DNA from 4 places in the Citrobacter sp. LJND-P06 genome. Region 1 is predicted to be linked to each of the others. Evidence: predicted binding sites of a transcription regulator. Region 1 holds the regulator's gene; each other region holds the start of a gene.
What was found. Region 1 encodes CRP, which controls carbon source genes, mostly activating them, when cyclic AMP is high. Its sites were predicted from a motif close to ATGTGANNNNNNTCACAT; they were not measured.

Region 1 (7,645 bases):
ATTTTAGGCGTTTTAGTGATGTATTTAAATATTTTTTAGTAATTGATACATTTGTTGCATTTTTTAAAGTGATATTTGTCACAAAAAAATTAGGCGGCCTGACATGACCAGGGGATCCGATACGTAAAATTAAGTAAAGGGATGGCCTTGTCATGGAAGGCTCTTTAGAATCAATCCACTTGCTTTTGTTTCTGCTCCCGTTAAGGAAATCTCATGCTCAAATCGACTCTGGCGGCTGTTGCAGCTGTTCTCGCTCTTTCCGCTCTCTCTCCTGCAGCGCTGGCAGCGAAAGGTGATCCTCGCGTTCTGCTGACAACTTCTGCCGGTAATATTGAGCTGGAGCTGAATAGCCAGAAAGCGCCTGTTTCAGTACAAAATTTTGTCGATTATGTAAACAGTGGTTTCTACAATAACACCACGTTTCACCGTGTGATCCCCGGCTTTATGGTTCAGGGCGGCGGTTTTAACGAACAAATGCAGCAGAAGAAACCTAACCCGCCAATCAAAAATGAAGCGGATAACGGTTTACGTAACACCCGTGGCACCATTGCGATGGCGCGTACGGCCGACAAAGACAGCGCGACCAGCCAGTTCTTTATCAACATCGCGGACAATGCTTTCCTCGATCACGGCCAGCGTGACTTCGGCTATGCCGTTTTCGGTAAAGTCGTGAAGGGGATGGATGTGGCGGACAAAATCTCCCAGGTTCAGACCCATGACGTGGGGCCGTATCAAAACGTTCCGTCAAAACCGGTTGTTATCCTCTCCGCGAAAGTTCTGCCGTAATCGCATTTTGCGCGGGCACTGATGCCCGCGCGACTCCCGGCCTCTGCGTAACCCGAAATTGCTGCTTATACTTGTGGCAAGTGAAGGCGCATTCAGGGAGGTCACGTGAAAAAGCTCACCGATAAACAAAAATCTCGTCTCTGGAAACATCTGCGAAACGCCAATTTCCAGGCCAGCCGCTGTCTTGAAGGTGTTGAAATCCTACTGGTTACTCTGACCGCTGAGGAAGCCCTTGTACGCCTTGAGGCGTTGAGGAGGCACTATGAGCGATAAATTTGGTGAAGGACGCGACCCCTATCTTTACGACGGTCTCGATGTCATGCGTAACCGTTTAGGCATTCGTCAGGTTCAACGTCTGGAGCAGGCAGCATATGAACTGACGGCATTACGCGCCGCGACCATTGAACTGGGGCCGCGGGTTCGTGGTTTACCTTACCTGTGCGCTATTCATCGCCAACTTTATCAGGACATTTTCGACTGGGCGGGAAAATTACGCGAAGTGGATATCTATCAGGGGGACACGCCTTTCTGCCATTTTGCCTGGATCGAAAAAGAGGGCAATGCCCTGATGCAGGATCTGGAAGAAGAAGGGTATCTGTCCGGATTGCCAAAAGAGAAATTCGTCGTCAGGCTCGCGCATTATTATTGTGAAATTAATGTGCTGCATCCGTTTCGTATCGGCAGCGGCCTGGCGCAGCGCATCTTCTTTGAACAACTGGCGATTCATGCCGGTTACGCGCTGAGCTGGAACGGTATTCAGGCGGATGAGTGGAATCAGGCCAACCAGAGTGGCGCCATGGGCGACCTGTCGGCATTGCAGGCAATATTTCGTAAAGTGGTGAGCGAAGCGGAGGAAACTGAGTAGAATAGCGCGGTTCTAACGTACCGGAGCCGCCATGATCCTGCTAATCGACAACTACGATTCTTTCACCTGGAACCTCTACCAGTATTTTTGCGAGCTTGGCGCGGATGTGCTGGTCAAACGGAATGACGAGTTGACGCTGGCGCAAATCGACGCGCTCAATCCGCAAAAGATCGTAATTTCTCCAGGCCCCTGCACGCCGAACGAAGCCGGAATTTCGCTGGATGTGATTCGCCATTATGCCGGGCGATTGCCCATCCTGGGCGTGTGCCTGGGCCACCAGGCACTGGCGCAGGCGTTCGGCGCGACCATCGTTCGGGCCGCGAAAGTCATGCATGGCAAAACCTCACCGATAACCCATACCGGTCAGGGGGTTTTCCTGGGGTTGCCGACGCCATTGCGTGTGACGCGTTACCATTCTCTGGTGATTGACCCCGCCACGCTTCCCGCCTGTTTTGACGTCACCGCCTGGAGTGAAACCCAGGAAATTATGGGCATTCGTCATCGGGAATGGGATCTGGAAGGCGTACAGTTTCATCCAGAAAGTATTCTCAGCGAACAAGGGCATCAGCTACTGGCAAATTTCCTCCAGCGCTGATTTGTAGTTGCTATCTAGTGATTTTTTATGCATATTTTGTGATTATAATTTCACATTAATTTCTGCATAACTGGGTGGTCATAAGATGGCAACTGAACAAACTGCAATTACGCGCGCGACTTTTGATGAGGTTATCCTGCCGATTTATGCACCGGCGGAGTTTATTCCGGTAAAAGGCAAAGGTAGCCGCGTCTGGGATCAACAAGGAAAGGAATACGTTGATTTTGCTGGCGGGATTGCAGTAACGGCGTTGGGGCATTGTCACCCGGCGCTGGTTGAGGCGCTGAAAACCCAGGGCGAAACGTTGTGGCACACCAGTAACGTCTTCACCAATGAACCGGCGCTACGACTGGGGCGTAAGCTTATCGACGCGACGTTTGCAGAACGCGTGCTGTTCATGAACTCTGGTACAGAAGCGAATGAAACGGCCTTCAAACTGGCACGTCATTACGCCTGCGTGCGCCACAGCCCATTCAAAACCAAAATCATCGCCTTCCACAATGCGTTTCACGGTCGCTCGCTGTTCACCGTAACGGTTGGCGGCCAGCCGAAGTATTCCGATGGTTTTGGGCCGAAACCGGCCGACATCGTCCACGTTCCCTTTAACGATCTTCATGCGGTGAAAGCCGTGATGGATGACCATACCTGCGCGGTGGTGGTGGAGCCCATCCAGGGGGAAGGAGGATTAACGGCGGCAACTCCCGAGTTTCTGAAAGGACTGCGTGAATTGTGCGACCAGCATCAGGCATTGCTGGTCTTTGATGAAGTGCAGTGCGGCATGGGGCGTACAGGCTCCCTGTTTGCGTATATGCACTATGGCGTGACGCCGGATATTCTGACCAGCGCCAAGGCGCTTGGCGGCGGGTTCCCGGTGAGCGCCATGCTGACCACGCAGGAGATTGCCAGTGCGTTTCACGTCGGTTCCCACGGTTCTACCTACGGTGGCAACCCGCTGGCCTGCGCGGTTGCTGGCGCGGCGTTCGATATTATTAACACGCCAGACGTGCTGGACGGCATTCAGACAAAACGGCAGAAATTTGTTCAGCATTTGCAGAAAATTGACGAGCAGTACGACGTCTTCAGCGACATTCGCGGGATGGGACTGTTGATTGGGGCAGAGTTGAAGCCGCAATATCAGGGACGAGCGCGCGAGTTTCTTTATGCGGGCGCGAATGAAGGCGTGATGGTGCTGAATGCCGGCCCGGATGTGATGCGCTTCGCCCCCTCGCTGGTGGTGGAAGAGGCGGATATCGATGAGGGAATGCAGCGTTTCGCTCAGGCCGTCGCGAAAGTCGTTAACGCTTAATATCCCGTAACTGACGGCTGAGCCAGATCCCGTGGTGAGGCCGTTGACGCCAGGCGACCGACGAAATGGTGTGCATGGTTTTCAGGTGGCCCAGTATGCGCTGCAGGTGCTGTTCCAGGGTACTTAATGACCCATGGGAGAGCATCTCTGGCGCTTCCAGGATATTCACATCGCCAGAACTGCCCGGCCCGTCATACTCCAGACGCTGCTGGCAGCGCTGGAGCGCAATTTCGCACGATTCCAGATAGCGTTGCGCAAGGTCTGGCGTCAGCATCGTATGTTCCCGCGCCAGCGTGGTCATGGCGTTGATGTGCTCGACAATAAACTGGCTGTGCGTCACCCACAGTTTCATATCGGCCAGATAGTGCGCGTTAAAGCCGGGTTCCTGCATGGCCTGATTCAGCGAGTTGTACAGCGTGTTGTGCGCCTGATTGACACGCATACGCTGATACGCAAGCGGTGTTGCCTGTGGATTGTCGCTGAGGATCAGGCGTATAGCGTCTTGATCGGCTTCCAGCGCGTCGTGGGCGTTTTTGCGTAACAGACCGCTCTGCCACTGCGGCCAGAGCCAGACCGTTCCGCCAAACGCGATCAGGCAGCCAATCACCGTATCAATAAACCGCGGCACAATGTACTGCTCACCGTTTAACGTCAGCAATTGCAGGGTATACACCGCAGTGACCGTAAACCCGACCGTTGCCCAACCGTAATTTTTACGAATGATCAGATAGCTCACCAGTGTAATGACCAGCATGCCCGCTAGCGTGAAGCCTTCGGGAATATGGAAGTGTAGCGTCACGCCCGCAATCACCAGCCCGACCAGCGTACCTACCGAACGGTGTAATATGCGAACCCGCGTCGCGCCGTAGCCGTTTTGCGTCACAAACAGCACCGTCATCAGGATCCAGTACGGTTTCGGCAGATGTAACGCGCTGCCCATCAGACTGGCGATACTCAGCATGACGCTAATACGCCCGGCATTTCGCAGCGCGGGCGACTTGAAGGACAGATAGTTTTTTAACGCCGGGATCAGCGGGAGTCGGCGCTGTTTATCCGCCATCAGGTCGCGGGCGTAGAGCGGGCGTTGGGTCCGCAATACGCGGGCAATGCGGCTAAAGTGCCAGTAACAGAACTGACCGACCGGGTTATCGGGATGCTGGTTAGCGATTTTCTCCAGCGCACCAATCTGTTTTTCCATGGTAAAGCGAGTTGGCAGGCGGTGATACAGAATATCATCCGCCAGGATGCGTAAACGTGCGGCGACCGTTTGAGCGTTCCAGCGAATCACCTGTTCCGCATGGCTGCGTTCGACCAGCTTTTGCACCTCTTCCGGCTGATGCAGACTGACGGAGATATGTTCCTGTAGGTCCAGCGCTTCCTGGAAGGCCCGCAGCAGACGTTTGTATTCATTGTTGTGATGCGCCGACAGCATGTGCATTTGCTGGTAACACTGGGTGATGAGATCCACCGCTTTCTGTTGGCGTACCAACAAAGGCGGCAGCGCTTTTTCAGGATCCGCATGCTGGGTGAGCAGACTGTATTTGGCTTCGCAGTAGTCGGCCAATTCGCGGTACAACAAACTGAGCGACTCGCGCAGCGGTTGTTCACGCCAGAGCCAAAACCAAAACCAGTTAAAAAGCCCGTACCACAGGGTGCCCAGGGCATAGATCAGCAACGGCTCCCACACGGGCATGTTACCGGCAAGGCTGAGTGTGAAAATGGCGGCGATCAGCGAAGCCGGCAGGAGTCGGGCATGTAAGGCGCTGAGTTCAGCCGTCACGCCAAGAATCAGCGTTAAACCCGTCAGAATCAGCGGCAGCGGTATTGCTTGCGCGAGCAGGAGCTGCATTGCCAGGCTGCATCCGGCAAACAGCGATGCACCAATGACTAAGCGTTTGAAAAAGCGTTTGTGGGGGGTATCAAGCCCGGCGATGTTGCAGCAGGCGGGAACGAGAGAAAAGAGCAATCCCAGATGCAACTGGCCGATGATAAGGCCGATCGCCACAGGTAAACACAACACCAGCGTTTGCCGCAGTGCGTAGTTGATTTCAGGGTGATAGATCAGTCTTCGCCACATCGGTGCCAACAAAAATGGCGTATTACAGGGTAATACGCCATTTTGACGGGGTTAACGAGTGCCGTAGACGACGATGGTCTTACCGTGCGCGGAGATCAGGTTCTGATCTTCCAGCATTTTCAGAATACGACCAACGGTTTCGCGAGAACAGCCAACGATCTGACCGATCTCCTGACGGGTGATTTTGATTTGCATGCCGTCCGGGTGAGTCATCGCATCGGGTTGTTTCGCCAGGTTCAGCAGAGTCTGAGCGATACGACCGGTTACGTCGAGGAAGGCAAGGTTGCCGACTTTTTCGGACGTAACTTGCAGGCGACGAGCCATCTGGGAAGACAGGCGCATCAGAATATCCGGGTTCACCTGGATCAATTGGCGAAATTTTTTGTAGGAGATTTCAGCGACTTCACAGGCCGTTTTTGCACGAACCCATGCACTGCGCTCCTGGCCTTCTTCAAACAGGCCCAATTCGCCAATAAAATCGCCCTGATTCAGATAAGAAAGGATCATCTCTTTCCCTTCTTCGTCTTTAATCAGCACAGCCACTGAGCCTTTAACGATGTAGTACAACGTTTCTGCTTTTTCACCCTGGTGAATCAGCGTGCTCTTCGACGGGTACTTATGAATGTGGCAATGAGACAAGAACCATTCGAGAGTCGGGTCTGTTTGCGGTTTGCCAAGCACCATGCGCGGTTATCCTCTGTTATAAGCTGTCTCCAGAGCCAGAAAACGACGCTGTCTCTGGGGTTGCCAAAATATGCTTCCCGCTGCCAGGGAAGGGGGCTGCTAAAAATGTACTGCAGCCTGTAATGTGATGTTCTCTGCATACATGCAGTACGTCAATGTATTACTGTAGCATCCTGACTGTTTTAGCATAGCTTTCGCTGTGTGTCTCCTGGTGTCTCGCTTCAGCTTGATACAGGTCGCCTTCCGTTGCGAGATTTGTTATGTCCGCGTAATCTGTCAGGAAAATTGAAACATTGGAGTTACGAAATATGCAAGCGCGTGTGAAATGGGTTGAAGGCCTAACCTTCCTGGGAGAGTCTGCTTCCGGACACCAGGTTTTGATGGATGGTAACTCCGGTGATAAAGCACCGAGTCCGATGGAAATGGTGTTAATGGCTGCGGGTGGGTGCAGTGCGATCGATGTGGTGTCTATTCTGCAAAAGGGACGCCAGGACGTGACCAATTGCGAAGTGAAGCTCACTTCCGAGCGTCGTGAAGAGGCGCCGCGCCTGTTCACGCATATCAATCTGCATTTCATTGTGACTGGCAATGATCTCAAAGACGCCGCCGTTTCGCGCGCAGTCGATCTGTCTGCTGAAAAATATTGTTCCGTGGCGTTGATGCTGGAAAAAGCAGTGAATATCACGCATTCATACGAAGTGATTGCTGCCTGATGATCCTTGCCTGATGGCGCTGCGCTTATCGGGCCTACGACAGGAGTAGGCCGGATAACGCAACACCGCCATCCGGCAAAATCTTACCTTACTCGATTTTTTTGCCTTCCATCAGTCGCTGAACCAGCGGCAGCATGATCAACTCCATTGCCAGTCCCATTTTGCCGCCCGGCACGACTAATGTATTGATATGTGAAATAAACGAGCCCTGAAGCATTGCCAGCAGCCAGGGAAAATCGATCCCTTCCAGATTACGAAAATGAATAACGACAAAGCTCTCGTCTAATGACGGGATGCCTTTTGCCGCGAAGGGATTCGAGGTGTCCACCGTGGGGACGCGCTGAAAGTTAATATGCGTACGGGAGAACTGCGGGGTGATGTAGTTGATGTAATCATCCATAGAGCGAACCACCGAATCCATCACCGCCTCGCGGGAGTGTCCACGCTCGCTGGTGTCGCGGATCAGTTTTTGTATCCACTCCAGGTTGACTATCGGTACTACGCCAACCAGTAAATCCACATGGCGCGCCACGTTATGCTGCGGCGTCACTACGCCACCGTGCAGTCCTTCATAGAACAGGACGTCGGTCGGTTCGGGCAGGGGTTGCCATGGCGTGAA
Region 2 (7,645 bases), 2.1 Mb from region 1:
ATTTAGCTGCCATTTCTTTGATCTGACCCAGCGCGCGGTGCTGTTCAGCGATTTCTTCACGCAGACGGATAGTCGCTTCCAGGTTTACGCCGTTTTCCAGATCGGACTGCAGAGAGACGAACTGAGCGTATTTGTCTTTCATCAGGTAGTCGATACCGTACAGCGCAACGCGACGGTAGTCACCGATGATACGGCCACGGCCATACGCATCTGGCAGACCAGTCAGAACGCCAGACTTACGGCAGTTCAGAATGTCTTTGGTGTAAACATCGAATACGCCCTGGTTATGGGTTTTGCGGTATTCGGTGAAGATTTTTTTCAGCATCGGGTCCAGTTCGCGATCGTACGCTTTGCAGGAACCTTCAACCATTTTGATGCCGCCAAACGGGATAATCGCACGTTTCAGCGGAGCTTCAGTCTGCAGACCAACAATTTTCTCGAGCGCTTTGTTGATGTAACCCGCGTCGTGAGAAGTGATGGTGGATGCAACGGAGGTGTCAAAGTCAACAGGCGCGTGAGTGCGGTTTTCCTGTTTAACGCCTTCCATCACGCTGTCCCACAGAGCTGTGGTCGCATCAGTCGCGCCAGCCAGGAAGGACTCGTCACCCTCATACGGAGTGTAGTTTTTCTGAATGAAGTCACGGACGTTTACTTCATTCTGCCAGTCACCTTTGGTAAAACCTTCCCAGGCTGTGGCTAACTTTTCATTAAGCTCGGACATGTAACACCTACCTTCTTAAGTGGATTTTTTATTTACTGCGTATAACCAACATCAAAGGACTAATGATGATCGTTGCCACGCAGGTAAATGACCCAGTATGTCAACCCGACCAACAAACCGCCGCCGATAATGTTACCGATCGTAACCGGAATCAGGTTATCGGTGATGAAATTCATCACGGTCAGGTGAGTAAAATTCTCCGGAGCGGAACCGACAGCGGCCCAAAATTCCGGTGTTGCGAAGTCGCGGATTACAATACCCAAAGGGATCATAAACATGTTTGCGATACTGTGCTCAAAACCGCTGGCCACAAACATGGCGACCGGTAATACCATGATGAACGCTTTGTCCATCAGGCTGCGACCTGAGTAGCTCATCCACACGGCCAGGCAAACCATCAGGTTAGCAAGAATACCGAGGCAGACAGCTTCAACAAAAGTATGGTGCATTTTATGGTCAGCGGTTTGCAGAACGTTGAGTCCCCATGCGCCATTGGCGGTCATATACTCGCCAGATAGCCACATAAGTAAGACGAACAGCAAGGCGCCGATCAGGTTGCCAACATAAACGTTAAGCCAATTTTTTGCCAGTTGACCCCAGGTGATACGGCCGCTGGCCTTGGCGACGACAATCAGTACCGTTGAAGTAAAGAGGTCTGCGCCGCAGATAACACAAAGAATCAGCCCCAGAGAGAAGCAGATACCCCCCACCAGTTTAGCCATACCGAACGGCATCGTTCCGGTACCGGTTGTGGCGGTAATATAGAAAACAAAGGCGATTGAGATGAATACACCGGCAGTAATCGCCAGATAGAATGTCTTCAGCGGATGTTTCGTTGCTTTATAGACACCTGCTTCTTCGGCCACTTTGGCCATTGCAGCAGGGAGTAAAAGATCAAAAGGGTTGTCAGCTTTCACACTAACTCTCTCTTTATTAAGTCGGCGACGAGATACTAACAAAGCATTATAGATGAGAATTTGATATAGATCATATCTCACCTGGCTTATAGGCCTTCAAGTCGCATGGTTTTTGCACGATTGCGATGTAATTGATTGATTTATAAAATAAAAATAAATTTTAAAAGTTATAATGTGAGTTGAATTTTTTCTCTGAACCTCTGAAAATGCAGTTAATTAAAATGGAGTAATTGACATCTATTGCAACACTTACGCATTATTTTATGTAATATCAACTACCAATATTTAACCTTGTTATTACATTTATTTTTGGTTAGGCAAAAATAAGTAAAACGGGGCACTAAAAGCGCCCCGTAATATAGCTCAACCGAGTGTTCAAGCCTACTTAGCGTAAGCTATTCGGTTTTATTTTGACCACCAGAGGGCTTTTGCACGTTGCAGCTTCTCATAGGCCTTCAACAGAGACTGGTGCGATGGGAACGCCAGTAAGTCGCCGTCAACCGCCTGTAACCCATAAAACGCTGCTTCGCCGCTCAATGCCGCGCTTGCCGCTTCAACGGCTTCTGCGCCATACATGCGAACAAAAGCATTCAGATATTGCAGAGGTTCACGATCCTCTTCCTGCGCCAGCAGCAGTAATGTCTGCAGGCAACGGTAGTAGTTCGCACGTTCAGCGCTGAAGACAGAGGCGTTAAACTCCATCGTCCACTCAGTCCAGATCAGCGCCTGCTCAAGGTCGCCACCAGCCAGCGCCAGCATCGCTTTTAGCTCGCCAATACGCAGCGTAGACCAGCCGTTATCCGGCCCGGTTGCCAGTCCCAACAGTTCGCGTACGCGGGTAAAGTCGTCAAAACCTTCTTCATCGAGTTGTTCGATAAGATTCAGGTAGGTTTCTTTTTCCCACTCGCTGCCCGGCAGAGCAAGGATCGTTTCGCGCAGGTGGCTACCCATGCTGTTGTTGGCTAACCACAGATCTTCGGCCGGGTAGATGTCAGACATGCCCGGCACAATGATACGGCAGGCATAAACGCCCAGGTGCTCATAATCGGCGATGTACACTTCTTTATCTTCAGCATCGAAGATAGCCATCAGGGTGGCGAATTCTTCTTCCGTGGTGCCGGAGAAATTCCAGTCAACGAACGGGTAATCGGCGTTCTGCTTAAACAGATCCCAGGAGATCAGACCGCTGGAATCGATAAAGTGGGTTTCAAGGTTGGTGTGTTCAGCCACTTCTTCGTCATCAAAGGTTGGCGGGGTAAACACATCAAGATCTTTCAGACCGCGGCCCTGCAACAGTTCAGTGACCGTACGCTCCAGCGCCACGCCGAAGTCCGGGTGCGCACCGAAAGAGGCGAAGCAGGTACCGTTGGCCGGGTTAAACAGAACCACGCAGATAACCGGGTACTGACCGCCTAATGAACCGTCATAAGCGAAAATCGGGAAACCTTCGGCTTCCAGTTTAGCGATGGATTCGACCACGGCCGGATAGCGCGCCAGCACATCGGCTGGGATTTCCGGCAGGCTGATGCTTTCCGCGATAATGCGATTTTTCACATAACGTTCAAAAACTTCAGACAGCCCCTGAACGCGCGCTTCATTCGGCGTATTACCGGCAGACATCCCGTTAGAAACATACAGGTTGCCGATAATATTCATCGGAATATACACGGTCTGGTTATCAGACTGGCGGGTAAACGGCAGACCGCAGACGCCGCGCTCTTCGTTACCGGACTGCAGGTCAATCAGCATACTTCCGGTGAGTTCGTTATCCGGATCGTAGAACGCACGCAGACGCGCATCCAGCAGACCTTCAGGAACGTCGTCATCTTCGGTTAGCGGGAACCATTTTTCGTTCGGGTAATGGACGAACGGGCCATTGGCGATGGTGTCACCGAGCCAGAAATCAGCAAAGAAATAGTTCGTGGACAGACGCTCAAAATATTCGCCCAGCGCGGAGGCCAGTGCCGCTTTTTTTGTCGCGCCTTTACCGTTGGTGAAGCACAGCGCGCACTCTTTGTCGCGAATGTGCACAGACCAGACGTTTGGCACCGGATTCAGCCAGGAGGCCTCTTCAATATGGAAACCAAGGTCGAGCAGTTTTTGCTGGAAGCGAGCGATGGAATCTTCCAGAGCAGCGTCTTTGCCAGGGATAAATGTTTGCGTCATGAAAATCACTTTTGTCGTACGGAAAGCGCGCAATCATACGGGTTTTCCAGGCATGGCGCTATCGCCGCCGGGCCTTCGGCGTAAATAAAAGTATTGACTATGCTTTTACAAAACTCACCCGCGCAAGGGCACAAAAATGAAGGCGTTCGATTGGCAACGTATGGCGCTGGATAACGTGCCGCTGGAGTTTCTGGGGGAAGTGGCGCTGCGAAGCTTCTATACCTTTGTTCTGGTGTTTCTTTTTCTGAAGATGACCGGACGCCGAGGCGTACGGCAGATGTCGCTCTTTGAAGTGTTGATCATTTTGACGCTGGGATCGGCCGCCGGAGATGTCGCGTTTTATGATGATGTTCCGTTGCTCCCGGTGTTGGTCGTTTTTCTCTCGCTGGCCTTGCTTTATCGGCTGGTCATGTGGCTGATGGCGCACAGCGAGAAACTGGAAGATATGCTGGAAGGCAAACCGGTGGTTATCATTGAAGACGGTCAACTGGCCTGGTCGAAGCTCGGGCGGGCGAATATGACCGAGTTTGAGTTCTTTATGGAGCTGCGTCTAAACGGTGTTGAACAACTGGGGCAGGTGAAACTCGCTATCCTGGAAACCAATGGACAAATTAGCGTCTATTTTTTTGCCGACGAAGAGGTGAAGTCTGGACTCAGCATTCTGCCTAAACAATGTACGCAGCGGTTTAACGTTGTTCCCGAGGCGGGGGACTACGCCTGTGTGCGTTGCAGCGAAGTGATAGCGATGAAAGCCGGCGATCATCAATTATGTCCTCGCTGTGAAAATCCAGAATGGTCGAAGGCCAGTCAGGCAAAACGGATCGTCTGACAGCAAAAATATCGGTTTTAACCCGCTAAACCGATAGATTCTGTTGTGTGATGCAACGCGCATTTTTGCGCCGGTCAGTTTTACCCATTGCGGCGCGTGTCACTGAATGATAAAACCGATATCCACAGCAATAACATATATCCAATGTCTGTCGTTCTGCTGTTCGCAACTGACGGGATGTTGAGTTGAAAACAATACAACGTGGTGAGGGGAAATGGCTCAGGTCTTCAATTTTAGTTCAGGTCCGGCAATGCTACCGGCAGACGTGCTTAAACTGGCGCAACAGGATCTCTGTGACTGGCAGGGTCTTGGCACATCAGTAATGGAAATTAGCCACCGCGGCAAAGAGTTCATCCAGGTTGCAGAGGAAGCAGAGAAAGATTTTCGCGATCTCCTCCGCGTCCCCTCTAACTACAAAGTCTTGTTCTGTCATGGCGGTGGCCGTGGTCAGTTTGCCGCTGTTCCGCTCAATATTCTGGGCGATAAAACCACGGCGGATTACGTTGATGCCGGATACTGGGCTGCCAGCGCCATTAAAGAAGCCAAAAAATACTGCACGCCCAATGTGATTGACGCCAACGTCACCGTTGACGGTCTGCGTGCGGTTAAGCCCATGAGCGAATGGCAACTTTCTGATAATGCCGCCTACTTGCACTACTGCCCGAACGAAACCATCGACGGCATCGCAATCAATGAAACGCCGAATTTTGCCTCTGATGTGGTCGTAACCGCCGATTTCTCTTCGACGATTCTCTCTACGCCACTGGATATTTCCCGTTACGGGGTGATTTATGCCGGTGCGCAGAAAAATATCGGTCCTGCGGGTCTGACGATTGTGATCGTGCGTGAAGATTTGCTGGGCAAAGCGCATACCTCCTGTCCGTCTATCCTTGATTACAGCGTGCTGAACGAGAACGATTCTATGTTCAACACCCCGCCGACATTCGCCTGGTATCTCTCTGGTCTGGTCTTCAAATGGCTGAAAGAGCAGGGCGGTGTGGCCGCGATGGATAAAATCAATCAGCAAAAAGCGGAACTGCTGTATGGCGTGATTGATAACAGTGATTTCTATCGTAACGATGTGGCGAAATCTAACCGCTCCCGCATGAACGTACCGTTCCAGTTGGCGGATAGCGCGCTGGATAAACTCTTCCTTGAAGAATCATTTGCAGCAGGGCTGCATGCGCTGAAGGGCCACCGTGTGGTGGGAGGAATGCGCGCCTCTATCTATAACGCTATGCCGCTTGAAGGCGTTAAAGCGCTGACCGATTTCATGATTGATTTCGAACGTCGCCGCGGCTAATTGGCTGTACTTTTTCATCCCCACAGCGTGTCTGTGGGGTTTTTATTTCCGTTTTTGAGAGTTGAGTTTCATGGAATCCCTGACGTTACAACCCATCGCGCGGGTCGATGGCACCATTAATCTGCCTGGCTCCAAAAGTGTGTCAAACCGCGCGTTGTTACTGGCAGCATTAGCACGCGGCACCACTGTTCTGACTAACCTGCTGGACAGCGATGACGTTCGCCATATGCTTAATGCGCTGAGTGCGCTGGGGATTGATTATACCCTGTCTGCCGATCGTACCCGTTGTGAGATCCACGGCAACAGTGGCGCGTTACAGGCTGAAGGCTCGCTGGAACTGTTTCTCGGCAATGCGGGAACCGCCATGCGCCCACTGGCGGCAGCGTTGTGCCTGGGGACGAACGATATCGTGCTGACGGGTGAACCGCGCATGAAAGAACGTCCGATTGGACACCTCGTGGATGCCTTACGTCAGGGCGGGGCGAATATTGAGTACCTGGAGCAGGAAAACTATCCGCCGTTACGTCTTCGCGGTGGATTTACCGGTGGGCAGGTTGACGTTGACGGCAGTGTTTCCAGCCAGTTTCTCACCGCATTGTTGATGACCGCGCCGCTGGCGCCGCAAGATTCGACGATTGTTATCAAAGGTGAACTGGTATCGAAGCCGTATATCGATATCACGCTGAATCTGATGAAAACGTTTGGCGTTGAGATTGAGAACCAGAATTACCAGCGTTTTGTCGTCAAGGGAGGGCAGCAGTATCAGTCTCCGGGCGCGTATCTTGTCGAAGGCGATGCCTCCTCTGCTTCCTATTTCCTCGCAGCCGGTGCCATTAAAGGCGGTACGGTGAAAGTGACCGGTATTGGCCGTAACAGTATGCAGGGCGATATTCGTTTTGCCGATGTGCTGGAAAAAATGGGTGCGACGGTAACCTGGGGCGACGATTATATTGCCTGTACCCACGGTGAATTAAATGCCATTGATATGGACATGAACCATATTCCTGATGCGGCAATGACTATTGCAACCGCGGCATTGTTTGCGAAAGGCACAACGACGCTGCGTAACATCTATAACTGGCGGGTGAAAGAGACCGATCGCTTATTTGCCATGGCGACCGAGCTGCGTAAAGTGGGCGCTGAAGTAGAAGAAGGGCACGATTTCATTCGCATCACGCCGCCCGCGCAATTACAGTTTGCCGAGATTGGAACGTACAACGATCATCGCATGGCGATGTGTTTCTCGCTGGTGGCGTTATCCGACACGCCAGTCACGATTCTCGATCCTAAATGTACCGCTAAAACCTTCCCGGATTACTTCGAACAGTTAGCGCGAATCAGTACGCTTGCGTAATCTGCATGATGAGTGATGAACGCCGACCCTGAGTCGGCGTTTTTTTTCGGACTTTTTGGCCGTGTGCAACAATGCTAATCTCCGCGTGATTTTGTAACTCATTAATATTTATATAAATAATGTTTAATCAACGGATGATTCACATGAAAAATGCAAAAATACTGCTGGCACTCGCCGTTTCCGCCGCGCTGCTGAGCGGTTGTCAAAATACACACGGTATCGACACCAATCTGGCGGTCAGTTCTGGGTTGTCTGCTTACAAAGCGGCGACGCTGACGGACGCCGATGCCAAAACGATCGCGAACCAGGGGTGCCAGGAACTGGATAGCCAAAATAAAATGGCCAGTTCGTCCAG
Region 3 (7,645 bases), 2.1 Mb from region 1:
TTACCCAGTGAAGGATCGACCCGTCCTTCAATCCCGTGAATTTCGTAGCGCCAGAGTCCCTTCTTCGACACAAAACGTAAGGCGATGGCTTTATCCGGCTTACCTTTCGGTGGAATGAGCAAACAGTGTCCCGCCGTCAGCGCCAGATGTGGTGAGATGAGCGTAGCGGTACAGAGGTTACCGCTGGCGGTCTCCAGTTGCCCAATCGCATCCCAGGGCGGTTGGGTTGGGTCAGCGACCTGAACGCGATCATCTTGACCAAAAAATAGTGTTTTGACTTCAGGGGTATCCGTGGCAGTCGTATTAACCTCATCCGCATGAGTCACGACAGGAGAAAGACAAACTGAAGCCAGTAATACGGCAATGGTTTTCTGCATATCACACTCTGTGTGGGTAATTATGATTATAAAAAGCAAACCCTCAGTAAATACTATAGACGGGACGGCAGAAAAGTGGGAGTAAAATCAGATGACTACATCAGGAAAGATAAAAATGCGTGGCGATAAGTGCACATAAAATAAGTGCGATAAGAATGAACTCAAAACGGTAACGAGGCACCTTATCACCCTCCAAAAGGACGGCGCTAAATCAGAACAATTTAGCGCCGTGTGTCATGGCGCGGGGGAGCGCCATTGAACCTGGATGAATCTTACGCAGCCGGTTGAGCGGCCGGTTTAGTCGTTTCGTGTTTCACCGGTTTTTTGGTGGATTTTTTAGCCGCCTGCGCTTTTTGCTCTGGCGCTTTTTGTTCTACCGCCGGTTTGGTTGCAGACTTTTTGGTGTGCTTTTTAGCGGCCTGCGCTTTCTGTTCTGGCGCTTTCTGGGTAGCAGCGGCTTTGTGATGTTTTTTGTGATGTGTGGTGGTCGCGGAAGCCGATTTGGTGGCCGCTGGTGCGGTGGTGGAGGTTGCGGTTTCGGCAGCAAATGCAGCGGAAGACAGACCCATAGCAGCGGCAACAACCAGAGCTAATACTTTTTTCATTTTAATACCCTCGATTTTGTTTTTCATTCAACCCCACTGCGGGGCCGTTGAAATCACTATATCGCTGTAAATTCAGGGCTTCCGTGAGTCATTGGTATCGGCGTGTAACGATATGTACAAGATGGGGGATACGCGGTAGAGAAGCCCGATAAGCCTGCGCTATCGGGCATTCTGGTTTAGCGAGGCAATGACAAATAACGTGATTCAAGGTGTTCGCGGAAGTACCGGCTACTGAGGGGTTCTCCGGTGGCCTGGGTAATGAGCTGTGCGGTGGTGTACCGGCTCCCGTGTTGCCAGATGTTTTGCCGCAGCCAGTCGAACAGGGCGGTGAAGTTGCCCTCGGCGATGTGGGCGTTCAGATTCGGTAACGCCCGGCTTGCGGCGCTGAACAACTGCGCGGCGTACATCGCGCCCAGCGTATAGGACGGGAAGTAGCCGAACCCGCCATCGGTCCAGTGAATATCCTGCATGCAACCGTCGCGATAATTCCCTTCAGTTGACAGTCCCAGCCAGGCCTGCATTTTTTCATTCCACAGCGCCGGTATGTCGTCAACGTCGATGTCGCCGTTGATCAGCGCCCGCTCAATTTCATAGCGTAAAATCACGTGCGCAGGGTAGCTGACTTCATCGGCATCTACGCGGATGAATCCCGGTTTCACCTGCTGATTCCAGGCCATAAAGTTAGCCTCATCAAAGGCTGGCTGATCGCCAAAGTGGCGTTTAACCGCCGGGATCAACTGCCTGAGGAATCCCTGACTGCGGCCCAGTTGCATTTCAAAAAACAGACTCTGGGATTCATGGAGAGCGGTCGAACGTGCTAGCGCGATGGGCTGTCCTGGCCAGTCACGCGGCAGGTTTTGCTCGTAGCGCGCGTGTCCCGTCTCGTGGATGACGCCAAACAGCGCGCTGAGCAGTTCGTTTTCATCGTAACGTGTGGTGATCCGCACATCTTCCGGGACACCACCGCAGAAAGGGTGGGCGCTAATGTCCAGACGTCCACCGTTGAAATCAAAACCCAGCAACGCCATGGTTTCCAGCCCCAGTTCGCGCTGAACCGACGTTGGGAAAGGCCCCACCGGTGCCACAAGCGGGCGCTCGGATTGTTTGGCGACGGCCTTATTCAGCAGGTCAGGAAGCCAGCTTTTCACATCCGCAAACAGCACATCCAGTTGCGCGCTGGTCATATCCGGTTCAAAGACATCCAGTAGCGCATCGTAGGGCGTGCAGCCTTTGGCTTGCGCGCGTAAACGTGCCTCTTCACGGCTGTATTTCACCACCTCTTTGAGGTTTTGCGAAAACCCTTGCCAGTCATTGGCCGGACGCTGAGTGCGCCAGGCATGTTCACAGCGGCTTCCCGCCAGGGATTTGGCCTCAACGAGCGACTCAGGCAGCAGTGACGCCTGATGGTGAAGGCGTGTCATTTCACGCAGGTTTGCACGTTCAATCTCGTCGAGATCCTCTTGCCCGGCAGCGGAAATCCACTTTGCCACGGCGGGATCGGTAATGATTTGATGCTCCAGAACGCTCAGTTCCGCCAGCGCTTCGCCTCTGGCGCGGCTTCCTCCGGGAGGCATCATGGCAAACATATCCCAACTGGCGATGGCAGAGAGATGGGAAAAACGGGATAAACGCAAAAAGGTGCGGGTGAGTTGTTGATAGTTTTTATTGTCCATGTATCCTCTTCGGCGGAGTGTGCTGGTCATGACTCCTACCATAATAGGGCGTTTTATTTACTGGTACCTCTTTTTAGTCTGCGAAGTGGTAACATCGCCCTCGAAAATAAAAACAAACGCATACAGCATTATGAATCCGATCATTTGGGTTGTATTTGCTCTTCTGGCACTGGACGCCATCAGGGAAATGGTGGGGGCATCCTCCATCCTGGGAATGTGGTAGTTGGGTGTTAGTCGAGACAGGAAGAATACCCGGGCATGGCGTTTTATACCTTGCGTGATGCCCGGGGTTCTTATTGTCAGGCGTGTAATCGATGGTGCAAGCGCGCGCCGACCAGAATCGCCAGTACCAGCATCAGCGCAATAAACCCGCCAACGCCGTTCCAGCCGTAGTTATGCCAGAATATGCCGCCGAGCGTCCCGGCAACGCTGGAGCCTACGTAATAGCTAAAGAGATAAAGCGACGATGCCTGGCCTTTCGCCCGTCGCGCGCGAGGGCCAATCCAACTGCTCGCGACAGAGTGCGCGGCAAAAAAACCGGCAGAAAAAAGCAGCATACCGGCAAAGATCAGCCATAAAGGGCTGAATAACGTCATTAACAGACCAGCCAGCATCACCCCCGTCGAAAATAACATTACCGGCCCGCGGCCATAGCGGGTGGTCATGGCACCGGCTTTTGGCGAGCTCCATGTCCCCGTGAGGTAAGCAACGGAAAGCAGCCCGACAACGGCCTGGCTCAGTTCCCAGGGGGAGAGCATCAACCGGTAGCCGATATAGTTAAACAGGGTGACAAACGACCCCATCAACAAAAAGCCTTCGGCGAACAGTAACGGCAAACCCCGGTCACGCCAGTGCAGACGAAAGTTAATGAACAGCGTTTTAGGCCGCAGCGACGTGGGACGGAAATGACGGGACTCCGGCAATATTTTCCAGAACATTAATGCCGAGGCGAGCGCAAAACAGCCAATCGCCGCCAGCGCAATTCGCCAGTTGAAAAAATCGGTAAAGACCCCGCTGATCAGGCGTCCACTCATTCCGCCAATGGAGTTGCCACTAATGTACAGCCCCATCGAAAACGCCACAAAACTGGGGTGAATTTCTTCGCTCAGGTAGGTCATTCCCACCGCCGCAACGCCGCTCAATGACAACCCAATCAAGGCCCGCATAAAAAGGATGCCATGCCAACTGGTCATCATGGTGGACAATAACGTACAGCAGGAGGCGAGAAGCAGTGCGGTCACCATCACCGGTTTGCGACCGATGGCATCAGAAAGCGGGCCGGTAAACAGCAAACCGATGGCCAGCATGGCGGTCGAGATAGACAGCGAGATACTGCTGCTGGCGGGCGATACGCCAAACTCATGGGACAGCACAGGCAAAATCGGCTGTACGCAATAGAGCAGGGCGAATGTCGCCAGTCCGGCAGAAAAAAGCGCCAGTGTGACGCGCATAAACGGGGAGGTGCCGCGTTTTATAAATTGATTTGGCTGGGAAATAATCTGTTCATCAACATCGCTTGCCGGGGCGGTATCGACAATAGTAGTACGGCTCACGTGAAATCCTTGCTTAGCATCCCCGTAGTTTAGGTGACGGGCATGACCACCTGAAAAACTGACTCATTAAGCCTTTTCGCGCCATTTGGGTCTGGGATTATGTACACCCTCATCCAGACTGGCTGCAACACTACGCTTGCAGAATCAGACTTAAGAGTAGGAAAATCAAAATATTCTGTCTAATATATTAATAATCTCAAATAATACTTTTAAAATATGAATATTGAGCTGCGTCACTTACGCTATTTTGTGGCGGTTGCGGAAGAACTGCATTTTGGTCGTGCCGCCGCCCGTCTTAATATTTCGCAACCGCCGCTGAGCCAACAGATTCAGATCCTTGAGCAGCAGGTTGGGGCGCGGCTGTTGGCGCGAACTAATCGCAGCGTGGCGTTGACCGCCGCCGGGAGGCAGTTTTTGGCCGACAGTCGGCAAATTCTGGGGCTGGTCAATGAGGCGGCGGCGCGGGCTGAGCGTCTGCATCAGGGAGAGGCGGGCGAATTACGCATCGGTTTCACTTCGTCTGCGCCCTTTATTAAAGCGGTTTCCGATACCCTTTCCGGGTTTCGTCTGGAATTTCCTGATGTCCATATGCAGACCCGTGAAATGAATACCCGTGAGCAGATTGCGCCGTTGAGTGAAGGGGCGCTGGACATGGGATTGCTGCGTAATACGCAGCTTCCGGATACGCTGAACCGGGAGGTGATACTGCATGAACCGCTGATGGCGATGATCCCGCGTGAGCATCATCTGGCGCAAAAGCCGGTGGTGACGCTGGCCGAGTTGGCAAAAGAGCCGTTTGTCTTTTTTGATCCCCACGTTGGCACGGGTCTGTACGACGATATCCTCGGGCTGATGCGTCGTTATAATCTGACGCCGGTCATTACCCAGGAGGTCGGGGAGGCCATGACCATCATCGGACTGGTGGCGGCAGGGCTGGGCGTTTCGATTCTGCCCGCCTCCTTTAAACGTGTGCAGCTTGATGAAATGTGCTGGATACCGATCGCTGAAGCCGATGCCGTGTCGGAAATGTGGCTGGTCTGGCCGAAACACCATGAGCAAAGTCATGCCGCGCAGAGGTTTCGTCATCAGTTGTTATCCGCAGTCAGTCGTGCTTAATTTAGTTTAAAAAGCGGTAAAAATGTGCGGCAAATCACACGGCTACGTAAAAATTTGACGGCAAGTGTTGAAGTCCTTCACCATAGCCTACAGATTATTTCGGAGCGCGAAAATAAAGGGAGTCAGAGGTGGTTGCTGATAGTCAGCCTGGGCATATCGATCAAATCAAGCAGACCAACGCGGGCGCGGTATATCGCCTGATTGATCAGCTCGGACCGGTATCGCGTATTGATCTTTCTCGCCTTGCGCAATTGGCGCCTGCCAGTATTACAAAAATTGTCCGCGAAATGCTTGAAGCGCATTTGGTACAGGAACTGGAGATCAAAGAAGCGGGTAGCCGTGGTCGTCCTGCCGTTGGGCTGGTGGTGGAAACTGAGGCCTGGCACTACCTGTCTATTCGCATCAGTCGCGGAGAGATTTTCCTCGCCTTGCGCGACCTGAGCAGCAAGCTGGTTGTGGAGGAGTGTCTTGAACTTCCCCTTATTGCCGACCTTCCGCTGCTTGATCGCATCATCATGCTGGTCGATCAGTTTTTTATCCGCCATCAACAGCAGCTTGAGCGGTTAACCTCTATCGCCGTCACGATGCCGGGCATTATTGATACTGAGAATGGCATTGTTCACCGGATGCCGTTTTATGACGATGTCAAAGAGATGGCGCTGGGTGAAACGCTGGTGAAGCATACCGGCGTACCGGTCTATATTCAGCATGATATCAGTGCCTGGACGATGGCCGAGGCGCTTTTTGGCGCCTCACGCGGCGCGCGTGATGTCATTCAGGTGGTGATTGATCACAACGTGGGGGCGGGCGTCATCACTGATGGTCATTTGCTGCATGCGGGGAGCAGTAGCCTGGTTGAGATCGGTCATACCCAGGTGGATCCTTACGGTAAACGCTGCTATTGCGGTAATCACGGTTGTCTGGAAACCATTGCCAGCGTGGACAGCGTCCTCGAACTGGCGCAATTACGCCTCAATCAGTCGATGAGTTCTACGCTGCACGGTCAGCCATTAACGGTGGATTCACTGTGTCAGGCCGCCCTCGAAGGGGACTTACTGGCGAAGGATATCATCAGCGGCGTCGGAAGCCATGTGGGGCGTATTCTGGCCATCATGGTGAATTTATTTAACCCGCAAAAAATCCTGATCGGTTCTCCGTTAAGCAAAGCAGCGGATATTCTTTTCCCCGCCATTGCCGACAGCATTCGCCAGCAAGCGCTCCCGGCGTACAGTAAAAACATTGCCGTTGAGAGCACGCAGTTTTCAAATCAGGGAACGATGGCGGGCGCGGCGTTAGTAAAAGACGCGATGTATAACGGCTCTTTGTTGATTCGTCTATTACAGGGTTAACATTTTTTCACTGTCGTACGAAAAATTGCGCTATCTCAAGCCGATCCCCCTTGTCATACCTTAGACTTTCTCCACTGTATTATTTTCCTGACTTATATTTTTGAAGCATAACGGTGGAGTTAGTGATGCTGAAGCGTTTCTTTATTACAGGTACAGACACTTCTGTTGGGAAGACAGTGGTTTCCCGCGCATTACTACAAGCGTTAGCGTCAGGGGGTAAAACTGTCGCGGGTTACAAACCGGTCGCCAAAGGAAGCAAAGAGACCCCTGAAGGGTTGCGCAACAAAGATGCGCTGGTGCTGCAAAGCGTCTCTTCGATTGAATTACCTTATGAAGCCATCAACCCGATTGCGTTAAGCGAAGATGAAAGTAGCGTGGCGCACAGCGGCCCCATCAATTACACCTTGCTGTCCAATGGGTTGGCGAGTCTGAGTGAAAAGGTGGATCACGTTGTTGTGGAAGGCACCGGAGGGTGGCGGAGTCTGATGAATGACCTTCGTCCATTATCCGAGTGGGTCGTGCAGGAGCAACTGCCGGTACTGATGGTGGTGGGGATCCAGGAAGGCTGCATCAATCATGCGCTGTTGACGGCGCAGGCCATTGCCAATGATGGACTGCCTTTAATGGGATGGGTCGCGAACCGTATCAACCCAGGCCTTGCGCATTATGCAGGGATCATTGATGTACTCGGTAAAAAAATCCCTGCGCCTTTGATTGGCGAACTGCCGTATCTTCCTCGCGCAGAGCAGCGTGAACTCGGGCAGTACATCCGCATGTCAATGCTTGGCAGCGTGCTGTCGGTAAATCGAGTCGTGGCGTAACGTTCGCGATAATACCGACGCGATTACGCACGCCATCAGCAGCCCGGGGAGTAAACGATATTCCCCGGTCATTTCACAAATCATCAGCGTAGACATTATCGGCGCATGCGTGGTGGCCGCCAGTAACGTCGCCATCCCCGTTAATCCCAGC
Region 4 (7,645 bases), 1.1 Mb from region 1:
GATTGCGATATTCGCCGGTCAGGAACTGCACCGCTTCACGCACTTCTACCGCGTTGCCTGCGCTGGAGGCCAGCACCTGGTTCATGTCAGTCAGCAGCGCCGTTGTCCGCACTCCCGCGCCATTGGCAACGCCGACGATCGCTTCTGCCAACGCGGCAGAAAGCTCATAGGTTGGCATAAAGGCGCCGCTACCCACTTTGACATCCATAACCAGCGCATCCAGCCCTTCTGCCAGCTTTTTGGCCAGAATGGAGGCGGTAATCAATGGGATGGAGTCCACGGTCGCGGTAATGTCGCGCGTGGCATAAAAACGTTTATCCGCCGGTGCCAGCGAACTGGTTTGCCCAATGATCGCCACACCCACGTCTTTAATAATTTCACGAAAACGAGCGTCATCCGGGAAGATATCAAACCCCGGGATCGCTTCCAGTTTGTCGAGCGTACCGCCGGTATGACCGAGGCCACGCCCGGAGATCATCGGAATGTAACCCCCGCAGGCTGCCACCATCGGCCCCAACATCAGGGAGGTCACGTCGCCTACGCCGCCGGTAGAGTGTTTATCAACAATCGGGCCGTTCAGATTCAGGCTTTTCCAGTCCAGTACGGTTCCTGAATCCCGCATCGCCATGGTCAGCGAGACGCGTTCTGGCATTGTCATATCGTGGAAGAAAATGGTCATCGCCAGGGCGGCAATCTGCCCTTCAGAGATGGTGTTGTCACGAATCCCGTTAATAAAGAAACGAATTTCTTCATCACTCAGCGCGTGGCCATCACGTTTTTTACGAATAATTTCTTGTGCGAGAAACAAGGTAACCTCCATGAGGAAAAGAGTTTGCAGGCGGTTTTGCCAGATGGCGGCTAACGCCTTATACGGCCTACGGTGATATGTCGCAGGCCTGATAAGCGAAGCGCCATCAGGCACTTAGCACCTTAGTAGCTGCTTGCGCTTTTACCGTCGCCGTGGCCGAGTGCTTTCAGCAGGCTCGCCAGCAGGCTGGATGCGCCGAAACGGTAGTGACGAGAATCAGCCCAGTCAGCGCCAAACAGTTCGTCGGCAATCGCGAGGAACTGCTGCGCGTCTTCAGCCGTGCGTACGCCGCCTGCCGGTTTGAAACCAACGGTTTTGGCAACGCCCATATCACGAATGACTTCCATCATGATGCGCGCGCTTTCCGGCGTCGCGTTTACCGGCACTTTACCGGTAGAGGTTTTGATGAAATCCGCACCGGCTTTGATGGAGATTTCAGACGCTTTACGGATCAGCGCTTCTTCTTTCAGTTCACCGGTTTCGATGATCACTTTCAGCAACACGTTAGCCGCCGCACAGGCATCTTTACAGGCTTTAACCAGATCAAAACCGACCTGCTCATTGCCCGCGATCAGCGCGCGGTACGGGAACACCACGTCCACTTCATCTGCTCCGTAGGCGATTGCCGCACGGGTTTCTGCCAGCGCGATGTCGATGTCGTCGTTACCGTGCGGGAAGTTAGTCACCGTCGCGATACGGATATCCGGCGTGCCCTGCGCATTCAGGGTTTTACGCGCGATGGGAATAAAACGCGGGTAGATGCAGATAGCAGCCGTGTTGCCGACCGGGGTTTTCGCCTGATGACACAGCGCGATCACTTTTTCATTGGTGTCGTCGTCGTTCAGGGTGGTCAGGTCCATCAGTTTCAGCGCGCGAAGGCTGCTTGCTTTTAAATCGGTCATTTGATTCTCCAACGGCATCGCCGTATAAAATTTCACCTTGCGGGTTTGTTAGTATTCTAACATTCATCCGCCATTACACTTCGATATACATCACAGTTAATGAAAACTACGTACAAATTTGCATTACTCTAATGCGATCAACTTCAAATAAATGACCTTTTCAGGCCCCACGAGAATGCGACAGGCGCATCAGGATCAAAAGCTATCGTGGCGTAACTTTCTACAATGGCGCTAAACCTTCGGTACAAAAAGGAAGCGAAGATGCCTGTTTCAAGCGAAACCGCCCTGCAACAACGTTGCCAGCAAATCGTGGCCAGCCCGGTGCTCAGCCCTGAACAAAAACGCCATTTCCTGGCGCTGGAGGCCGAGAACAATCTGCCTTATCCGCCGCTCCCGGCTGATGCCCGCCAGGCGCTGGATGACGGCGTTATTTGCGATATGTTTGAAGGACATGCCCCCTTCAAACCCCGCTATGTATTGCCTGATTATGCGCGTTTTCTGGCTAACGGTTCACAGTGGCTGGAACTGGAAGGGGCGCAGGATTTGGATGACGCATTATCCTTGCTCACCATTCTGTACCACCATGTGCCCTCGGTAACATCGATGCCGGTCTTCCTTGGTCAGCTTGATACGCTGCTGCAACCATATGTTAGAATTCTAACACAAGAAGAGATCGACATTCGAATAAAACGTTTTTGGCGCTATCTCGACAGAACCCTTCCTGATGCGTTTATGCATGCCAATATTGGCCCTGCCGATACCCCTGTCACCCGTGCAATTTTACGCGCAGATGCAGAGCTAAAGCAGGTAGCACCTAATCTGACGTTTATTTATGATCCGCAAATTACACCGGATGATTTGCTGCTGGAAGTGGCGAAAAATATTTGCGAATGCAGTAAGCCCCATATTTCCAACGGCCCTGAAAATGATAAAATTTTCACAAAAGGCGGTTATGGCGTCGTCAGTTGTTACAACTCTTTACCCCTTGCCGGAGGCGGCAGCACACTGGTCAGGCTTAACCTGAAAGCCGTTGCAGAGCGCAGTACTTCTGTCGATGACTTCTTTACGCGCACGCTACCGCACTACTGTCAGCAACAAATTTCCATCATTGATGCCCGCTGTGACTTCCTCTACGAACAATCACATTTCTTTGAGAATAGCTTCCTCGTGCAGGAAGGGTTGATCGATCCACAACGTTTTGTGCCCATGTTTGGGATGTATGGCCTGGCGGAAGCCGTCAATCTGCTGTGTGAAAAAGCAGGGTTGAAAGCGCGATATGGGAAAGATGAGGCCGCAAACGCGCTGGGTTATCGCATCAGTGAGCAACTGGCTGGGTTTGTCGAAAAGACACCGGTAAAACACGGCTGGAAGCAAAGAGCGATGCTGCATGCGCAGTCGGGGATCAGTTCAGATATCGGCACAACGCCGGGCGCGCGTCTGCCCTATGGCGACGAACCAGATCCCATCACCCATCTGCAAACCGTCGCGCCGCACCATGCGTGGTATCACTCTGGTATCAGCGACATCCTGACGCTGGATGAAACCATTAAACGTAATCCGCAGGCGCTGGTACAACTTTGTCTTGGGGCGTTCAAGGCGGGTATGCGTGAATTTACCGCCAACGTCAGCGGCAACGATCTGGTGCGCGTCACGGGTTATATGGTGCGTTTGTCAGACCTGGAAAAATACCGCGCTGAAGGCTCCCGTACCAACACTACCTGGCTGGGAGAAGAAGCCGCACGTAATACACGTATTCTGGAACGACAACCCCGCGTGATAAGCCATGAACAACAGATGCGCTTCGGTAAGTAAGGTTATCCCTTTCTCCTGCGTGGACGGGCCAGGCAGTCGTCTGGCCCTGTTTTTACAGGGATGTAATCTGCGCTGTAAAAACTGCCACAATCCGTGGACGATGGGACGCTGTAATGATTGCGCAGAGTGTGTCGCTTACTGCCCGCACCAGGCGCTGAGTCTCGTTGCCGGGAAAGTGGTGTGGCAGGCTGATGTCTGTAAGCAGTGCGATACCTGCCTGCAAATGTGCCCACAACACGCCACGCCGATGGCGCAGACGATGAGCATTGACGATGTATTACGTCATATCCGCAAAGCATCATTGTTCATTGAGGGCATCACCGTCAGCGGCGGCGAAGCCACAACGCAATTACCGTTTATCCTGCAACTGTTTGCGGCCATCAAAGCCGACCCGCACCTGCGTCATCTGAGCTGCATGGTCGATAGCAACGGTATGTTGAGCGAAACCGGCTGGGAGAAATTACTCCCGCTGTGTGACGGGGCCATGCTTGATCTTAAAGCGTGGGGTAACGCGTGCCACCAACGGCTCACCGGGCGGGATAATGCGCTTGTTAAGCGCAGCATTTCACTGTTGGCAGAACGTGGCAAACTGGCGGAACTGCGGCTGCTGGTCATTCCCGGTCAGGTTGATTATTTGCAACAGATAGACCCGCTGGCGGCGTTTATTTCTACGCTGGGAAATGTTCCCATCCGATTGAATGCTTTCCACGCCCACGGAGTGTATGGCGAAGCCAAAGCATGGCCGAGCGCAACGCCGGACGACGTGAAAGCCCTGGCGAGCGCCTTGCAGGAGCGCGGCGTGACTAACCTGATTTTCCCGGCGCTGTATCTTTAAATCTGAATTGCCCGGTGGCGCTGACGCTTACCGGGCCTACAGGTACAGCGCGTTCGCCCTCCGGCAATCAAAGATCAAACAGCGTCGTTGTATTGCGATACAGCGCATCGGCAATCACCTCTTCAGGCTCCGGGCGCAATTCGCATAACACCTCAAACACTCTGACGGCCTGTTCCGGGCGGTTCGGTTGCCCCTGAAAACCGTTCAGCGGCATGTCCGGCGCGTCCGTTTCCAGCAGTAAAGCGTCCAGCGGCAGTCGCGCCATAACATCACGCGTTTTACTGGCGCGAGGATACGTAATGGTGCCACCCACGCCAATCTTATAGCCCAGTTGAACAAAGCGCTCCGCCTGTTGCAGGCTTCCTGAGAAACCGTGTACCACGCCGGTTCGCGGCAAATTCTGGCGCTTAAGATGCATCGCCAGCGTGTCGTGCGTGCGACGCGAGTGGAGGATAACCGGCAGCTCATAACGTTTCGCCAGTTTCAGTTGCGCCTCCAGCAAGAACGCCTGCCTTGCGAACTGAGGATCGTCCCGGTAAAGATCCAGGCCAATCTCCCCTACCGCCACCACTTTCTGTAGGCGTTTATCCAGGATCTGTTGGAGTTTATCCAGGCAGTCGTCTGTGTGATGTTCAATGACAATGGGGTGCAGGCCGAGTGCGGCAAACAGCGGCGGGAACTGTTCCGCCAGCGCCAGCACGCGTGAGAAGTTCGCCGACTCCGTTGCCGGGACGATGATTTTTCCGACGCCGACATCTGCAGCGCGCTGAATACTGGCCACTTCATCGCCGCAAAAAGGCGGAAAATCAAAATGGCAGTGCGTATCGATAAAACACCGACTCACGCCAGATCCTCACTGTTGAACGCTGTGTCATTGGCCTGCGGCGCACCACTCATGGTTTTCACCTGCGCGTCGTTAGCCACCGGAGCGGCGGGCACCACCACCCTTCCGGGAACCACAATCTTCGGCGTATGGCGGATTATCGGTGGGTTTTTCGCCAGCAGTTTCCCCACCGTCGCCAAAAAATAGCGCCCGCACAGACGCCCGGTTTTGTAATCCTCACGCAATGCCGGAATGCGACTCCCCAGCGCCATGCTTTGTAACGGTTTTGGCGGGTAGATCTCAAAAATACGTAATTTACCCGGCGGCTTTTCTATAAAGCGCTGAATTGCACTGTAACTGGCTTCGTGATGCTTCACCAGATTGACCAACGGCTGCAAACTGCTTTCCCCCAGCCAGCGCTCCATACGCTTAAACCATTGTGGCGTGTAGTACATCTGCGAGGGGACGGTGCGGATCACCACCAGCGTCTTTGCCCCTTGCTTCGCCGCCTCACGAACGGGGATCGCATCGCTGACGCCGCCGTCCAGATAGCTGATACCATCAAGCTCGACGCCCGTGCGATAGAATCCAGGAATGGCGCTGGAGGCGCGAAGCAGATCGAGCCAGTTTTGTTTGGTGGGCGAAAAATAGACCGGCGAGTAGTCATCGCCGCGACAGGCGCACATGTAAAACTTTTTTCCCGTTTCAAACAACTGCGCTGCGTTATCCAGTGCCAGAGGCATCTGCCCGGCGCTCGACTCCACCAGCCAGTCGAGGTCGATGAGGTTTCCCCCGCGCACAAAGCGCACCGGATCAAAGAATTCGCGCTTCGTGGTGTACCGCATGATGATTTTGCGCCCATAGCCGGGCTGATTGCAGAGGTAAGCCGAGAGGTTTTGCGCCCCCGCGGATGTGCCGAAGTAGAGATCAAAGGGGTTGAACTGCGCGCGCATGAACTCATCCAGCACCCCAGCGGTAAAAATCCCCCGCTGTCCTCCACCTTCGCACACCAGTGCCATGCTGCCCGGGCGGAATGTGTTGATTGTTAACGGCGCTATATTGCCGAGCGTGACGGGTATTCGCTGCCCCACCTCTGCCTTCCTGTTCTTTTTGTATTATAGAGCAACAAAGTAACGCAATTTTGCCTGTGCTAAAACCGTAAAAGCCAGTCCGTTAGACTGGCTTAGTATCAACAAAACGTTACGGATTAAGCACTAGGGTCGTTTACGGCCCATAAACAGGCTGATCAGGAACAGAATAATCCCGACGACGAAGACTATTTTCGCCGCCCCTGCAGCGGTGCCAGCCAGTCCGCCAAAACCCAGAGCGGCGGCAATTAACGCGATAACCAGAAATATAATGCCCCAACGAAACATAAGCCTCTCCTTTACCCTTGTTAATGTCGACCGCTTGAGATGAGCGCTCAGGCTGCTCATTTGCGATAATTTGAGTGTGGTGCACAGTGCGCCTCCCGACAAAGTCAGGAGGGCAAATTACGAAGAATTACTGAGTTTTCAGATCATTTTTGACGCTTTTCACGCCATCAACCGCTTTGGCGATACTTTCAGCGCGCTCGATTTGCGCCTGAGAATCGACGGTACCGGAGAGCTGAACCACGCCATCGGTAGTCTCGACTTTCACTTTACGGGAGGGAACGGTGTCATCAGCCAGCAACTTCGCTTTGATCTCGCTGGTAGTTGCCGTATCGCCTGCGTAGCCTTTCACGGAATCTGATTTGCTATCACGAACATGAAGTTTGTCGCTGACGGAACTCACGCCCTCAATGCCTTTTGCCACTTTGACAGCTTCTTCTGCCTGCGCCTGGCTTTCGACAAACCCACTGAGTGTCACCACTTTCTGGTCGGTTTTAACGGAGATATCGGTGCTCTTAATGCTTTCGTGGTCCACCAGTGCGGCTTTCACTTTCGCAGTGATGGTGCTGTCATCCATGAAATTACCGACTTTATTCATAGAGCTATCGATCTTTTGCCCTGCGCTTTCAGCCCCGGATTGCGCCTTATCCATCGTAGAGGTTTCTGCAAACGCAGAGCCTGTCGCGACAGCGGAGGTCAACATAACGGCCAGCAGAGTTTTAGAAATCTTAAGTCTTGTCATAGTCATCGATTAATTCCTGTATGGTTTGCTCGTAATTTGAGCGCAGGCAACACGAGGCTGCATTGCTGAATGTGGTGAAAATCACCCAGTTCAGAAGTCAATGGCAGAGGTCACAATCAGCAATTCTTATGATGAAACTCTGCCCTGGTACCTTCTGAGTCAGTTTTTAATATCGTGATTAAAATTATTTACAGCTTTAACAACCAACATTCACAATCCAAGTAGTTGTAAAAGCCGTCAAAAATGTCATCACTTTGTTAAATATAGATCACAATCGCAAAATCGCTTGCTGATGCGGTTAAAAAACAGACAATCATAGGGAAAACAGAGGGATTTAAGAACATTCCGCA

Region 2: a site for CRP is predicted at 1,697-1,714, ahead of focA (formate transporter FocA). Genes of this name have one in related genera too.
Region 3: a site for CRP is predicted at 5,347-5,364, ahead of mlc (sugar metabolism global transcriptional regulator Mlc). Genes of this name have one in related genera too.
Region 4: a site for CRP is predicted at 1,842-1,859, ahead of deoC (deoxyribose-phosphate aldolase). Genes of this name have one in related genera too.

Annotation. Positions count from the first base shown of each region.
Region 1 covers NZ_CP187317.1:360,185-367,829, forward strand. Annotated here, with positions in the region: gene ppiA (peptidylprolyl isomerase A) at 214-786, shown strand; gene ACO7SM_RS01620 (YhfG family protein) at 892-1,059, shown strand; gene ACO7SM_RS01625 (putative adenosine monophosphate-protein transferase Fic) at 1,049-1,651, shown strand; gene pabA (aminodeoxychorismate synthase component 2) at 1,683-2,246, shown strand; gene argD (bifunctional acetylornithine/succinyldiaminopimelate transaminase) at 2,332-3,552, shown strand; gene ACO7SM_RS01640 (YccS/YhfK family putative transporter) at 3,542-5,629, opposite strand; gene crp (cAMP-activated global transcriptional regulator CRP) at 5,681-6,313, opposite strand; gene ACO7SM_RS01650 (OsmC family protein) at 6,622-7,026, shown strand; gene ACO7SM_RS01655 (phosphoribulokinase) at 7,115-7,645, opposite strand, start outside.
Region 2 covers NZ_CP187317.1:2,933,932-2,941,576, reverse strand. Annotated here, with positions in the region: gene pflB (formate C-acetyltransferase) at 1-721, opposite strand, end outside; gene focA (formate transporter FocA) at 781-1,638, opposite strand; gene ycaO (30S ribosomal protein S12 methylthiotransferase accessory factor YcaO) at 2,044-3,804, opposite strand; gene ACO7SM_RS14085 (DUF421 domain-containing protein) at 3,941-4,633, shown strand; gene serC (3-phosphoserine/phosphohydroxythreonine transaminase) at 4,848-5,936, shown strand; gene aroA (3-phosphoshikimate 1-carboxyvinyltransferase) at 6,007-7,290, shown strand; gene loiP (metalloprotease LoiP) at 7,434-7,645, shown strand, end outside.
Region 3 covers NZ_CP187317.1:2,423,989-2,431,633, reverse strand. Annotated here, with positions in the region: gene ACO7SM_RS11615 (trypsin-like serine peptidase) at 1-377, opposite strand, end outside; gene ydgU (small membrane protein YdgU) at 478-558, opposite strand; gene asr (acid resistance repetitive basic protein Asr) at 650-982, opposite strand; gene ACO7SM_RS11600 (carboxypeptidase M32) at 1,159-2,655, opposite strand; gene ACO7SM_RS11595 (KPN_01571 family protein) at 2,654-2,878, shown strand; gene ACO7SM_RS11590 (MFS transporter) at 2,955-4,208, opposite strand; gene ACO7SM_RS11585 (LysR family transcriptional regulator) at 4,425-5,324, shown strand; gene mlc (sugar metabolism global transcriptional regulator Mlc) at 5,453-6,673, shown strand; gene bioD (dethiobiotin synthase) at 6,799-7,494, shown strand; gene clcB (voltage-gated ClC-type chloride channel ClcB) at 7,450-7,645, opposite strand, start outside.
Region 4 covers NZ_CP187317.1:3,883,570-3,891,214, forward strand. Annotated here, with positions in the region: gene deoA (thymidine phosphorylase) at 1-808, opposite strand, end outside; gene deoC (deoxyribose-phosphate aldolase) at 931-1,710, opposite strand; gene ACO7SM_RS18355 (YjjI family glycine radical enzyme) at 1,972-3,522, shown strand; gene ACO7SM_RS18360 (YjjW family glycine radical enzyme activase) at 3,494-4,357, shown strand; gene ACO7SM_RS18365 (metal-dependent hydrolase) at 4,425-5,201, opposite strand; gene ACO7SM_RS18370 (patatin-like phospholipase family protein) at 5,198-6,271, opposite strand; gene ACO7SM_RS18375 (DUF1328 domain-containing protein) at 6,395-6,556, opposite strand; gene osmY (molecular chaperone OsmY) at 6,684-7,301, opposite strand.